DNA from 3 places in the Brevibacillus sp. genome. Region 3 is predicted to be linked to each of the others. Evidence: predicted binding sites of a transcription regulator. Region 3 holds the regulator's gene; each other region holds the start of a gene.
What was found. Region 3 encodes LexA, which represses DNA repair genes until DNA is damaged. Its sites were predicted from a motif close to CGAACATATGTTCG; they were not measured.

Region 1 (4,758 bases), on a different contig from region 3:
GGACGGGATTGTTTTGAAGCCAGGTGAAACCTTTTCGTTTTGGCATTTAATTGGGAAACCTACATCGAGCAAAGGGTATATTGACGGATTGCTGTTATCGCAAGGTGAAGTGAAAACAGGTGTTGGGGGAGGGTTGTGTCAGTTAGCGAACTTGCTTTTTTGGCTTGCCTTGCATACACCGTTAGAAATCACGGAGAGACATCATCATAGTTTTGATCCGTTTCCAGACGAGCATAGGGTCTTGCCTTTTGGGAGTGGGGCAAGCGTATTTTTTAATTACGTGGATTTGCGTTTCTTTAATCCCACCAATGATCAATTTCAATTTCACGTTTGGCTAACCGACCAACATCTAAAAGGAATTGTCTTTTGTGAAAACGAGTTGCCCTTTTCCTACCATTTGGAAGAAAGAAATCATCAATTCCATCATATAGACGGGAAAAATTTTAGAGAGAACGAAATATGGAGGAGAGTCATTGATAAACGAACCGGGAATCTTCTGCATGAAGAATTGATGATTCACAATTATTCTGAAGTCAAATATGAAATAACTCGGTAGGGGCATCAAGAACCTATCTTGATTTGCCGTAATGCAAAAGTTGTTGAGTGGTCAACACCCGCTGTTCCGTTCTGCCAAAACATTTGCTATCTTGCCTGCCCTGTTTCCTGCCCCCTTTTTTGCGGTACGAATGTAAAGATTCTTTAGCCAACATGTCTTTACCCGTTAGCTGACACTCGATTAGACGTTCAGCCACTTCTGGCTGTTCAATCTGCATGTTTGGCACGACCGAAATCGTTGCGAGCCATAAGCCATAAAGGAAGGAAGTCCAGCTCGATTGTGCCTCTCTCTGACTTGCTCCTCTGGTGATTAGGGCAGTTATTGGCAAATGTCCTCATTACCTTATTCATCTTCCTTGTCAAAAAAGCCGCTCGGTTGACCGACTCTTCCGCACTTTACTCAAGCTTTTCCAAGAAAAAACCCCAGGATAAATCCTAAGGATCAGCCGCCAACGACTAATTTGTTTGGATCAACAAACGACATGACCGTTTTGTTGACCGCAAACAGTCACATCCCGTTTGCTGAAAAAAGTATCGACGTTTTTCACAGAGAAAACCCTGCTCCTTGGATACTTGAAATATTACCCGCCGAATCCTCCGATACTAAATAAAGTGTCCAATATCCTGGCTCGGTAATAGTAAATCCATCCAAAAGCACCTGTTTCCGTTGATCGGCTGTTACATTCAATTGTCCAGATCGTACGATTCTCGGATCATTCCCGGCCATAATCAAACTTTTATTAGGCATAACGTTAAAATCCGCGTCCCTAACGAAGATATAGTAAATAGTCCCGGGCTCATCTGACCAAACCTCAAAATCTGCCGTGGTCGATGTGTGATTTCCAAGCATTGCATTCACGTTTGGAGCAATTGTATCATCGTGCGGTGTAACGATATGCAGTTCGCCTTGGGCGATATTGACATTATTCTTGTAAAAATGAAGCGTGATGTCATAGCTTGTATCCGCACGTAATGTTTTAATAGCACCAAATCCATAAGTCTCTCCGTAATTGAAGACCCTGTATTCCTGCCCATTTACATAAGCCACCATGTAATCGGCATAGTCGCTATCTGACCACCTCCATCTAAATTGGACTTGTTCCGCACTTAGTGCTGTCTGTTCGATTGTTACTGATAAGCTATTTCCAGGTCGCCCTGGACCTACACCGTGCGAGCGACTTTCATCGCACACGACGTTCCATCAACAAATAAGAAGATAAAGATTTACAACGGGCAGATTTAGGGTAAAGGGAGCAAGCTTATCTTGCAGCTAACTAAAGTTATCGTTTCAACCCGCGCGATTTGATGAATGGCGGGATAATTGAATCTCCAGCCCCATGCCAGAAGATCAGTTAAACCAATGGATGATCATTTCAATTGCCATAACGACGGGCCCAATTCAGAAATTTTTTCATCATCACAATCTCCTCCTTAGTTTAACGCTTAATAGCGCCTTCGCTAAGTAAGGACATCGGGAGAAAGATTTTAATAAACGACGAGAGGTAACTGGTAACGGGCATGAAGAAGCGTGAGCGGAAAATTTTTTCAAAATCGCAGCGCGAAACATTCTCAGCGGCGATGTTACACAGCTGGAACTAATCCACTTTCAAAGCATCACAAAAATGTCCAGCCGTTACATAGATAAGAAGTACATCACAGAGATGCGCCCGCGGTGGAACGACCAGGTCGAGATCCGAAAAAATAGAACCTTGCTGACGGGAAGTACCCCACTTAAAAGAGGCATTTTACCAGTTTCTTGTCTTTCTTCAGCTGAAGGACCCCTTCTCGTTGCTTCGGCAGAACAAATCGGATCGAGAACGGATTGTCTATCTGGAATGCCCTCTCAACACACCAACCCTTCCATATGTTACAAGAGATCAGACAGCATGGCGGTTCGCCACTGACTGTACCGCAAGGATGTTGTCGATTACAAAGACACGCGGCGCTTTTCTCGTGAGGCAGTACGCTTTCAGTCGGTCGTCTGAAATTTCGATGGGACGCAAAGTTCGCTGTGTAGTGCGGCCGTCACTGCCAAGGTAAATAATCCGGATGTACTGATGCTGTTGTATGGCTCTTTGCAGTTGCCTTTTCATGCTGTTCGCCTCCAGATAGGAACGTTTGTTTGTATTGTATGCGAACATAATACGAACATGCAAATAAAAAAAGCTCTACACTTGTGGAGCTTTGCAGAAGCGTCGAACTGCCCTATAGCTACCCGGTTAAAATTTTTCAGGGAATTGCTTGACGATGCCTTCTGTCAAAATGTCCGCCAAATGAATCATATGGATCTCGTTTTTGTCCGTTGCTGCAATATCCGCTTTCCAATCTCCTTTGAGACAGTTCAGAACTATTTCCGTAATCAATTGAAGGTGCGCATAAAGCATATCTTGCAGCGTTTTAAACTGCCAGTTCGGATTCGCTGCACTTAAAAATTTCGAAATATCGTCAGCGTTTCTATGCCAGTCCGCCTCCAGCTTTTTCACATCCGCCTGATTGCCCGCTTTGGCAGCCGCTACAATTTTCCCTGCAATCAAAATATGCTCTCTGAGAAGATCAGCCAGCTTATTTCCGGCGGCTTCCCCATAATAAGGCTTGATCAGATTCCCGATATCCTGCTGGTTCTGCAAAAGTCGGTCCAAAACGTCCTGCTGGTCTGGACGATTCGATATGGCACTGACAATGTAGCTTCTCGTCCATATTGTATGGTCGATCCAGACTTTCTGCATATCTGTCTTCAACTGCACCATTTTGGGACTGAGGCAAACTGAATCAGCTACCTTCCCCTCTTTAGCTTGCACGGATACTACTGCCTGCATCATGCTAAAAACGAGCGTCAAGGTCAACAGTAACGCAAGCAGTCGCTTGATTTTCATATTCATCTGCTCCTCTGTTCATAGGAAATAAGTCTTTTCAGGCTGTTTTATTATGGTTTAGATACCTGATTTTATACATTACACTTGCCACTTTGAGGTTATTTAGGGTTGTTTTCAATGGTTGCCAAAAGATAGATGAAATGCTCATGGAGTTGTTCAAACAGGCAACAGCCCTCCCCGGTTATCCCCCGGACGGAGGGCTGTGTTTTTGTCGCGTTGTTTTTTCTGTCGTCCGGTCAGGCATCGTAAACATGAGCCAGGGCAACTCGCTCAGTCCGCCTGCTGGATCGTTAGTCAATCGCTTTTTCCAGGCGTTCGAGTTGTTCAGTAGTCTTTTGGCAGTCAAACACTGTCAATTGCCTTCAAGCCGGCTTCACGTTTCCAGCCCTCCAGCTTCAAGGCCGTAGACGTTTCTTTATCGATAAAATTGTCAGGCTTATCAACATCATACTTATCTAGCCTATCCGTCTCAATCAAACTTGATCAAATTATGCGGGTACACTGGGTCAGCAACGTCACCCGTCTTCCATATCTTCTGGAAAACGCTTCTGCTGAGTGATCCAAGTGACACAATTCTACTAGCACTTAGCGGAATCAATGCATAAGTTGTTGAAGCGTCATGTCCTGCTGCCATTACTGGCCCGTCTGGTGAGATTGTGACAGGTGCACTGTTACAGTCCGCGCCTGGATGAGTGAACAAGTAAATAAAATGATCCTGATCCAAGACTTTACTCGTATTTTGCACCCAACTTCCAAGTGATTCTAGAACAACCGTGTTCTTCCCCCTTTCCAAAAGAAAAAGCCGCTCGGTTGAGCGACTTCGAAAAGTAATAGCTATTAGAGTGCTGTCTAATCTGCAGTACCAGTATAGAAAGGCAAACCGATAGGCGAAGAAGCATTGTGAGCTGCATCTTCAGCAAGAGTGTAGTTGGTATTGCCAGGAGTCAATCCACTTAGATGGACATTACACACGGCGTTCCATCAACGGATAACAAAGGAGATTTACAACGGGCCAATTAAGCGTAAATATTTACAAGATTTGAATGCAACATTTGAATCCACGTAGCAAGTGATAACAAAACAGCCGATTGGATAAATCGGGGAGCCACTCGACAATCAGCTTCATCAAGGAACAGTCAAAAGAAGTTTTCACTGGGTTCGAACCAGCGCCCACACCTCTTACTTACTTTGTATAAAAAAAGACTTTTAATAAAAGTCTCGTGGATTTGAATCACATTCTATTTTTAAAGGCATAAACCAATTTCTCAGGAATTTTCGTGTATCTGAAACTGTTATCGGAACATCGCCTTTTTGAATATCGAGGTACAGG
Region 2 (4,758 bases), on a different contig from region 3:
AGTTGTTTCGAGCAAGCGGAGTTTCAGGGTGGAACTAGCTGCGGCGCTCACAGGCGTAGTAGAGAAAGTGAGAGCGCTGACAACTAAAGAAGTGCTGAGGAGAAAAGCGGTCAGCATTTTTTTGTTTGCCTTTTTCATGTTTTGATTGACCTCCATAAGTTCACAATGAATACCAAGCAAAAATAGTTTATCACTAGAATCAATAGATTGGTAGATAATTGCAGGTTAAGATTATTAAATTTTGGCTATTGACAAAAATCATAAAATGTTTCCTCGTTTTGTCGTTTCGTGGAAGTGAATTTCTAGCCAATTACGAATGTTGAGTGATTCATGTATGGCCCCGATCCAACATGGCGACACTAGAAAAAAAGCTTGTGAAGGGGTTCATCGAACAATGCGAAAAAAATGGATGGTGTACGCATCGTGGAGCGCGGCGCTTCTCACAGGTGTCGTATTGGGCATCCTGCTGGCAGGCAGCGGAAGCAAAGGGACGGGGCTTTCGCAGTTGATGTACACGGGCATAGGCAGGACGGCCGAGGTGACAGGGAAGCCATATGAGCTTGTATTGACGCGAAGCTATTTGTGTGGTGTCCGAGACGAAGAGCGGCGTCCTGTCGGCACGGGATATCTCCCTCAAGCGATGGGAGAATACAAAGGCTGGGAGATCGTGACTTCCGATGCCGCCAAGATGATCCTGATGAAAAGGGAGCAGGACATTTCTCCTGCCTGCAAAGAAAACGGTCATTTCGGACTGTCAGCGGACGGCATGCTGACTTTGTTTCACGGTGTGCCAACGGAACAGGACGTCATCCAGACTTTTTACCGGATCAATACGGAGAAAATGGAAGCGAATCTGCCCAAAGAAGAGCTGGAGAACTTAAAGCGAGGCATTCGCATCCGCAATCTCGCGGAGTACAACAGCATTCTTTCCACGTATGGGGAGTTTCAACTGGATTCGCCATGATCATCAGGGAAGGGAAAAGCCGGAGAGCGATTCCGGCTTTTTTCTATATTTATAGCCTTATAGCTCTACCGCGATGACGCGCCATCTGTCCCACGGAACCGGGCGATGGAGGACAAACGTCCACTTTTCCTTGCGCTCGTCGTTGTTCCGCGTGAAGTAGGTCAGATGAACGGGCACTTCCAGCAGCAAGGGACCTTTTTCATCGGCAGGGATGACCATCTCGGTTTTGCGAATCGATGCTACTTGCGCCAGGCGATCTGGCAGCGGAAAGCCGTCTGTCGTCATCCGCAGCGAATGAATGTCCTGTTCGTGCAGGGCGGTCAAAAAATAGCCGACCAGCTCTTCGGCAGATGCCCCGATCAAGTTCGCGGCCAGAGAGCCGGAAGCTTTTTGGATCATCAGGCTGTGGCTCGGGTCAGGCTCCTTGCGTTTGTGGGTAGAGCTGCCAAAAAAGTGGATGCAAAAGTGTCCGGGAAAGTCGTTTCCGGCGATAGCCCCCGCACCGTGAGGCATGCCGTGCATCGAGGCGGCGAAATAAACGCCGTTGACCTCCACGAGAATCGCCCTGCGCTTCCAGCTCCATTTGCCCTGATAAATTTTTTTCATCGTTTGGGTATCCGTACGTGTCAATGGTTGCACATCGGCATGGCGACTGCCCGCCCGGCGCTGGACGTGAAACCGTTCCCCTGTTTCCAGGTCGATGACGGTTGCGTATTCCATGCGGCCGAAAGTCTGCTTGACTTGTTCCCACGGAGTTGCTTTGGCGTAGTGCACACTTTCCACTTTTGCTACCAGATCTTCGATTTTTTGTTTCAAGTTTGCGCCCAGCATGTATTGCAGCGGGCGTTCCTTTTCAAACAAATTCCCGTCGTGATCGTACAAGAAATAGCGATTGTGCACGACAAGAGTCGCGCGGACCCAGTATGGATTCACATAGGCCGCGACTGTCTTTGCACGCAGCAGCTGCTTCACAAACGAGTGCTGGGCGCGAAACGTCAACGTGGAGTGAAAGGAAGAAGCGGGTGAGACCGAGACAGATACCGTGATTTCTTCTTTGCTTTTGGCATGGGCAGATTGGGCGGATGGCTCCGGGATCAACAGCGTCAGGAGAAGACAGATGAATACGAAAGCAAATCGTAAGTGTCGCACCGGATGAAAGCACCTCCACCAGTTATGTTGTCTTGACAAAAGCAGGGCAATGAGGTGTAAATCTTGGCATCATAAGCGTTGTGGTCGCACGCCATACTGTAGGCATACGGTGATCGAAGGAGGAGTCTTTTCATATGTCTACCATGCCAAGAGGTAGCTACAAAGACCAGTTCCATCAGCGTTTGTACGTTCAGTTGAATCAGGGACACAACAAGCTCAATTACCAGCAGATCAACAAAATCCAGGAGCAAATGCAGAGCGGTGTGGATGAATATGCCCACATGCAGCATGATGTGTCAGATACACTCGGGATGAACAAACACTAAAGCGACGCCGTATGGCCCGTTCCTCGCAAGCAGGAGCGGGCTTTTGCATGGAAATACACGTTCGCTTTTCGGGCGCTTTGTGATACAGTAGAGAGTAGAAACTTAAGCCTACGGAGAGTGGACTATGCGCATTTTAGGAATCGACCCTGGCATTGCGATCGTTGGGTTTGGGGTTCTGGATAAGCAGGGTAGCCAATTGCGTCCCGTCCAGTATGGAAGCATTCAGACAGAGGCAGGCTTGCCTGTTCCGCTTCGCCTGAAACAAATTTTTGAAGCGATGCAAAGCTTGCTGGAAACGTATCGACCAGATGAAATGTCAGTAGAAAAGCTGTTTTTCAATAAAAACGTGACAACCGCCTTCACCGTCGGGCAAGCGCGCGGCGTCATCCTGCTCGCGGCAGAGCTTGCCGGGGTGCCCGTGTACGAATACACGCCGATGCAAGTCAAGCAGGCGGTGACCGGGTACGGTGGGGCAGAGAAGAAGCAAATCCAGGAAATGACCAAGCTGCTCTTGCGGCTGAAAGAAGTGCCAAAGCCGGATGACGTGGCGGATGCGTTGGGGATTGCGATTACGCACGCACAGTTTAAGGCGTTTATCTCCATCTCGGAAGGAGTTCAAAAATGATTGATTTTGTGGAAGGGACACTTTGTTACCTGGATTCAGAATACATAGTCGTAGAGACTGGAGGGATCGGGTATCGCCTGTTCTGTCCCAATCCGTACCAGTTCGTTCGCTACGAGGGCAGCAAGACGAAGCTGTATACGCACCATCATGTCCGCGAAGACGCGATATTGCTCTACGGCTTTGCGACCCGCGACGAACGCGATTTGTTCCGCAAGCTGCTCGACGTGAGCGGCATCGGGCCAAAAGGCGGCCTGGCGATTCTCGCGGCTGCTACACCTGAGCAGCTCGTGATGGCCGTGCAACAAGAAAATGTGACATACTTGACCAAGTTCCCCGGGATCGGCAAAAAGACGGCACAGCGCATTATTCTCGATCTCAAGGACAAGTTGGTCGGCTATACGCCATCGGCGATTTTGACTGTCGCAGCCGGCGATCTGACGGCAGGCGAGCAGGCGGTATCCGCGTTGAACGAAGCGCTCGACGCCTTGACGGCGCTCGGCTATTCGGATGGCGAGCTGCAAAAAATCAGAAACGCGCTGTCGGAGAAATCCAAAGAGGGCGAGAGTGTAGAAAAGCTCATCAAGCAAGGGCTTGCCCTGCTCATGAGGGGGTAGGATTTTGGATCAGCGAATTATTACGACGCACATGAACTGGGAAGAGGATGCTGCGGAACTGAGCCTCCGTCCCCGTTATTTGAATGAGTACATCGGACAGCAGCATGTGAAGGAAAACTTGAAAATTTTCATCGAAGCGGCGAAAATGCGCAAAGAGTCGCTAGACCACGTCTTGCTGTACGGGCCGCCTGGATTGGGAAAAACGACGCTTTCGCAAATTATCGCCAACGAGCTTGGCGTCAACATCCGCACGACATCCGGGCCAGCCATCGAACGCCCTGGTGACCTGGCGGCGATTTTGACCAACTTGCAAGAGGGCGACGTGCTGTTTATCGACGAGATACACCGACTGAACCGGAGCGTCGAGGAAGTGCTGTACCCGGCCATGGAGGACTTTGCGCTCGACATCATCATCGGAAAAGGGCCAAGCGCGCGCAGCGTTCGCCTCGACTTGCCGCCGTTTACACTGGTGGGAGCGACGACGAGAGCAGGGATGCTTTCCGCTCCGCTCCGCGACCGATTCGGCGTGGTCAACCGGCTGGAGTTTTATACGGTTCCCGAGCTGACGTTTATCGTGTCGCGGGCTGCTGACATTTTGCAAGTCATCATTCGCGAGGGCGGGGCAGAGGAGATTGCCAGACGCTCGCGTGGCACCCCGCGCGTGGCGAATCGTCTGTTGAAGCGCGTACGCGATTTTGCTCAGGTCAAGGGCGAGGGCGTCATCACGACAGAGATTGCGCAAGAAGCGCTGGAGCGGCTGCAAGTAGATGCATGCGGACTGGATCATATCGACCACAAGCTGCTGCTTGCGATTATCGAGCGCTTTGACGGCGGTCCGGTCGGACTGGATACGATTGCCGCCACCATCGGGGAAGAGGCGCAAACGGTAGAAGACGTTTGCGAACCGTATTTGATGCAGATCGGCTTTATGCAGCGGACGCCGCGGGGACGTGTGCTCACCCCGAGTGCGTACCAGCATTTTGGGCGGGAGATGAAATCGTGAATCCGATAGCCAAGCTACTCGTCATCGGCGGGGCCGTCCTGATCGTCATCGGCTTGTTGTGGCAGGTGGGCGGACGC
Region 3 (4,758 bases):
GTCCGAAATACGGTTTGTCTCGCCCGTGATCTTCCAGATACCGCAAATCTTTGGCCTTGTTGTAGTTCACGACCTGTTTCACATAGTCATCGGTTGCTTCGTTAATTTCCTCACGCAGTTGAACAATCTCGTCGTCAATGAGCGCAATCGTCTCTTTCAGCTTGTTTTGTTCTGCTTCGTAATCGCGGTGCTGGGTACTCACACCCATCCCCCCTCTCAGCTTTATCCATTATTTTTTATTATTGCATTTGCCGGGCAAGCCAAATCCCTACGGCGCATGAGGACAGCCCGACCACGATACTCGCGAGTGCATACAGCGTCCCGCGCAGCCATTGCCCGTCGCCCCAAAAAGAAACAACCTCCAGAGAAAAGGTGGAAAACGTCGTGAAGCCACCCATAACCCCTGTGGTAAACAAAATATACACTTCGGGAGAAATGCCTCCCCGCTCTTTGCCGATCACAAACAACACGCCGATCAAAAATGAGCCGATGATGTTGGCTAACCAGGTGCCGATTGGCCACCCCGGCTGATTCGCCGCCAAAGACAACCAATAGCGAAACAATGAACCGACAGCACCGCCTACCGCTACAGCCACCCACGCCATCTGTTTTCCTCCTCTGTCGAATACCTGATAGTCATAAGGAACAAAAAGACACCCGAGCGTCAAGCAAGGATGTCTGCCTTATCAATACAAGTGAGCTTAATGTTTGGGACGATTCTCTTCAAGATCTTCCACATAACGGATGGAATCGAGATTCGCTTTCAGCGATGCCTTGACCGCATCAATGTACTTTTGTCGCAGAGCTTGCTGCTCTTGCTTTTCCTCATCGGTCAAACCAACCTCGCGCGATTTTTTGACCAGTTCGTTGATTCGTTTGATTTCCGCGTCAGATACCACGTACGGTTCCTCCCACCCAGTAGTAATGCCGTTTAATTATATCACATCAGGGCGAACTCGCAAGATGGAGACGAACCGGCAAGTGCTTTCTATCATTTCGGATCGGGAATGAGCAAGGTCTGTCCCGGATAAATCAGATTGCTCTGCAGATCGTTCGCCTCTTTAATATCCTGGATCAGATCGCGTACATCGACCGTCTCCGTTTGATGGCGGACTGCAATGGTCCACAAGCTGTCACCGTCGCGAACCGTCACTTCTGTTCCTTTTAGCGGCTCAGCGTGCGAAGAAGCAAACACCAGTTCGGTCAACAAGTAAAAAAAGAGAGAAAACGTAATCAGGAACAACAGGGCTTGGCCTCTGGTAATACCAAAACGGACGCGACGGGACGATTCTTTTTCAAAACGGTTAGGAATAGACATGACATTCATGGGATAACCTCCTGCAAACATACGTTCTATAAGTTCGTACCCTAATCATAAATGAGAACATATGTTCATGTCAATACGAAAACCTGCCCCTTTGCAAAATTCACGCAGGTGACGGCAAGATGGCCAATTCCCCTTTTGGTATGGGACAATCCGCGAACAGCCATGCTTCTGGCTCGCACCAACCATTCGACAAGAAACGTTCTTTCGGGCAAAAATTCCTGTTCGCCTTTTTATCGAACTTATGTTTGTCGAACGCAAGCTCCCATGGTATAATATAGGAAAATATGTTCGAGAAATCAGGGGTGTCTTTTTATGTCAAAATTATCTAGCAGACAACAAGCCATCATCGAATTCATTCGGAAGGAAGTTCGCGACAAAGGTTATCCTCCATCTGTGCGCGAAATCGGCGAAGCTGTCGGACTGGCTTCCAGCTCTACCGTACACGGCCACTTGGCCCGCCTGGAAAAGAAAGGCCTGATTCGCCGCGACCCGACCAAACCGCGCGCGATCGAGCTGTTGTCTGAAGAAGATCGCTTCCAGGACAACTTCGAAGACTCCGTTGTCCGCGTTCCTGTCATCGGGAAAGTAACCGCCGGGCAACCGATCACGGCGATTGAGGACGTAGAGGAATACTTCCCGCTTCCAGAAAATATCGTGACTTCAGACAAGGTGTACATGCTGCGCGTGTCCGGAAACAGTATGATCGACGCCGGAATCCTCGACGGAGACTACGTCATCGTGCGCCAGCAGCATGTAGCAAACAACGGAGATATCGTTGTCGCCATGACCGAAGAAGACGAAGCAACCGTCAAGCGCTTTTTCAAAGAAAAAAACCACTTCCGTCTCCAGCCTGAGAACGCCACGATGGAACCGATCATTTTGGACGCCGTTTCCATTCTCGGCAAAGTCATCGGCGTCTACCGCCTCATTCACTAATTTCGCGACATACAAAAAAGGACAGCCATCGCTGTCCTTTTTTCTCTCTATCTGGCGAGGAAAAACCAGATAATCATGGTCACCTGCAACACTACTTTGACTACTGCGCTTCCCAAAAAGCCGATCAGGGAGCCAAAGCCCGCTTTGACCGCCCGCTCGAAAGGCTGGTTCTGCACCAACAGCTCCACCAGCACGACGAAGACAAACGGCAAAATGATCATCCCAAATGGCGGGAACACGAAAATCCCGAGAAAAATCCCTGCGGCAGCCGCCACCGACGACCATTTGGAGCCGCCGTATTTTTTCACGAAATACATGTTGGTCAACAAGTCAGCGCCGTACAGCAAAATACTGAATACCACCATTCCCCACCAGAAGGACGCTGGCAACCCCGCTCCCGGATCTGCTATGAAAAAGTGGTAGAGCAAAAAGCCTGCCCACAGCAAAATCGTATCGGGTAACACAGGCAAAAATATACCTGCAATACTGAGCGCGAATAGCACCAAAACAACGATCCAGAGTAAAATATCCATCTGCATGCACTCCCCTCACATAGGTAATACGAGCAAAAGCGATTTTTGTTGCACACTTGTTTTCGCGAATCTATCATACTTGTTGCGACAAACATCTGCAAATACCGAACGAAACAGGAGTTTTCTATGACGAGAAACTGGCGTGATCTCACCTATTTGCGAAACGGTACAGCAAAACAGCAAGCAGCCGCACGAGCCATCGAACAAAGCGCGGTATTGCAACGCCTGCAAGCTTTTGATCCGGTGCTCGCCGGAACGATTCCGCTCGACATCGATATTGGCGACAGCGATTTGGACATCGTCTGCGAATGCTACGATCTTGAGCTGTTCGCCGAGATCGCCCGCAGCTTTTACGCAGACTGCGAAGAATACCAGGAAGCCCGCATGCCGGTACAAGCTGTGCCCACATGTCTTGTCTCCTTTTTTGCCCACGGCTTCTGGTTCGAGCTTTTTGCCCAACCGCGCCCCGTCGAACAACAAAACGCGTATCGGCACATGATCATCGAACATCGCTTGCTGCAACTGGCAGGACCGAAAGCGCGGCAGCACATCCGCCAGCTCAAGCAAAACGGCTTGAAGACAGAGCCAGCTTTTGCCTCCTACTTTCACATCCCGGGAGCTGACCCGTACCAAGCGTTGCTTGCGCTGGAGCCATGGACAGATGATCAGTTGCTTGACCTGATCGTCGGCCGATAAGCCGCAAAGATCGTGTTTTTTGAGTAACTTGGCAAAGCGCTCGCAAACATCTGCGCATGAAAATCGCTGCAAGATGATCTATAATGGAAGGAACTGCGCAGAGTTTGCGTACTGCACAGGAAGGTATGAATCGTGATCGAGGGGGTGTATGGTTGGTGAATGGATTCAGTTTGCCAGATACTGCAGCGTCTCATGCAAAGCCTGGAAATAAAAAGGCGATACTTTGCATGAGGTGGACAGTCGTTTAGACAATACATCGCCTACCGTTATGTATCTCATTTTTTATTTTCCGGCTTTGCCCCTTATTTGAATGCCAAAATAAGGAGCGAGCGAAAATGAAATATGCGAATGCAGCCAATATGCTGCCAGAAAGCCTGATTGCAGAAATCCAGAAGTATGTGCAGGGGGAAACCATCTATATCCCGAAGTCAAAAACCACGCATTATAAATGGGGAACCCGCTCTGGCGGAAGAAAACAGCTGGACGAAAGGAACAACCTGATCCGCAACGCTTTTCGCGAAGGTGTGTCCATTCCACAGCTGGCCGAACAGTACTTTCTCTCGATCGAAACGATCAAAAAAATCGTATATGTCAAATAGACTCAGGCACTGATCTGTCCCCAGGACGATCAGTGCTTTTTCTATGCCGAGTTTTGTTTAGAATCGTTCTCTCCCTATCAAGCGCAGCCGTTTGCTTTTAAAGTAAAAGAGACAAAACTGCTGCGTTCTTCCACCAGCGCAGCGGACACATACAGGAGGTACACGATCACATGCAACCGTTTATTTTTCCCCACCACTACAACTTTATCAAATGGCAGGTGCAAAACTTGTTGAATGCGTATACGGGCAGCACGGATTTGAACGTCATCCGGGCACGAAAAGACATTGCGCAGGAAGCGGTTTTTCAGCTGTTCGCTGATCTTTCTGACGAACAAAGACAACTACTTGCGCCAATCCGTTCGCTGAAAGAAAAGAACGAAGCCAAACAGTTTCTGCTGTCTTTGTCGCCTTATGTTGTTCCGTTTCCCGCTGTTACCGAGCAAGCGATCAAAAAAATGTACCCGAAGATCAAGAAGCTCAAGCCACCAGTAGCCGCCGAGCTTCCGTATGCCGAGTTGTCGTACATCAGTTGGTTCGACAACGGTTCTGATAAAAAATTTATCATCGCCAACTACCCCGACAAGCTGATCGGTATCCACGGCACTTTTACGCCCATAGCGAAGAAAGGCATCTGTGCCATCTGCAACAAAGTTTCCGACATCGGCAT

Region 1: DEP07_RS01455 (WYL domain-containing protein) is a predicted target of LexA. The motif match lies at 2,667-2,680, and genes of this name have one in related genera.
Region 2: ruvC (crossover junction endodeoxyribonuclease RuvC) is a predicted target of LexA. The motif match lies at 2,490-2,503, and genes of this name have one in related genera.

What each region holds. Positions count from the first base shown of each region.
Region 1 is NZ_DOTK01000005.1:144,611-149,368, forward strand. Features, by position in the region: gene DEP07_RS01445 (VanW family protein) at 1-556, shown strand, start outside; gene DEP07_RS01450 (hypothetical protein) at 1,100-1,747, opposite strand; gene DEP07_RS01455 (WYL domain-containing protein) at 2,433-2,648, opposite strand; gene DEP07_RS01460 (glycosyltransferase) at 2,775-3,428, opposite strand; gene DEP07_RS01465 (hypothetical protein) at 4,635-4,758, opposite strand, start outside.
Region 2 is NZ_DOTK01000031.1:1,883-6,640, forward strand. Features, by position in the region: gene DEP07_RS07385 (bifunctional 2',3'-cyclic-nucleotide 2'-phosphodiesterase/3'-nucleotidase) at 1-138, opposite strand, end outside; gene DEP07_RS07390 (BofC C-terminal domain-containing protein) at 395-964, shown strand; gene DEP07_RS07395 (hypothetical protein) at 1,022-2,113, opposite strand; gene DEP07_RS07400 (hypothetical protein) at 2,248-2,439, shown strand; gene ruvC (crossover junction endodeoxyribonuclease RuvC) at 2,564-3,064, shown strand; gene ruvA (Holliday junction branch migration protein RuvA) at 3,061-3,678, shown strand; gene ruvB (Holliday junction branch migration DNA helicase RuvB) at 3,683-4,681, shown strand; gene DEP07_RS07420 (DUF2905 domain-containing protein) at 4,678-4,758, shown strand, end outside.
Region 3 is NZ_DOTK01000026.1:129,250-134,007, forward strand. Features, by position in the region: gene DEP07_RS06345 (HelD family protein) at 1-202, opposite strand, end outside; gene crcB (fluoride efflux transporter CrcB) at 240-605, opposite strand; gene DEP07_RS06355 (DUF896 domain-containing protein) at 702-899, opposite strand; gene yneA (cell division suppressor protein YneA) at 992-1,327, opposite strand; gene lexA (transcriptional repressor LexA) at 1,640-2,263, shown strand; gene DEP07_RS06370 (DUF456 domain-containing protein) at 2,311-2,796, opposite strand; gene DEP07_RS06375 (DUF4269 domain-containing protein) at 2,923-3,492, shown strand; gene DEP07_RS06380 (CD3324 family protein) at 3,777-4,091, shown strand; gene DEP07_RS06385 (FusB/FusC family EF-G-binding protein) at 4,262-4,758, shown strand, end outside.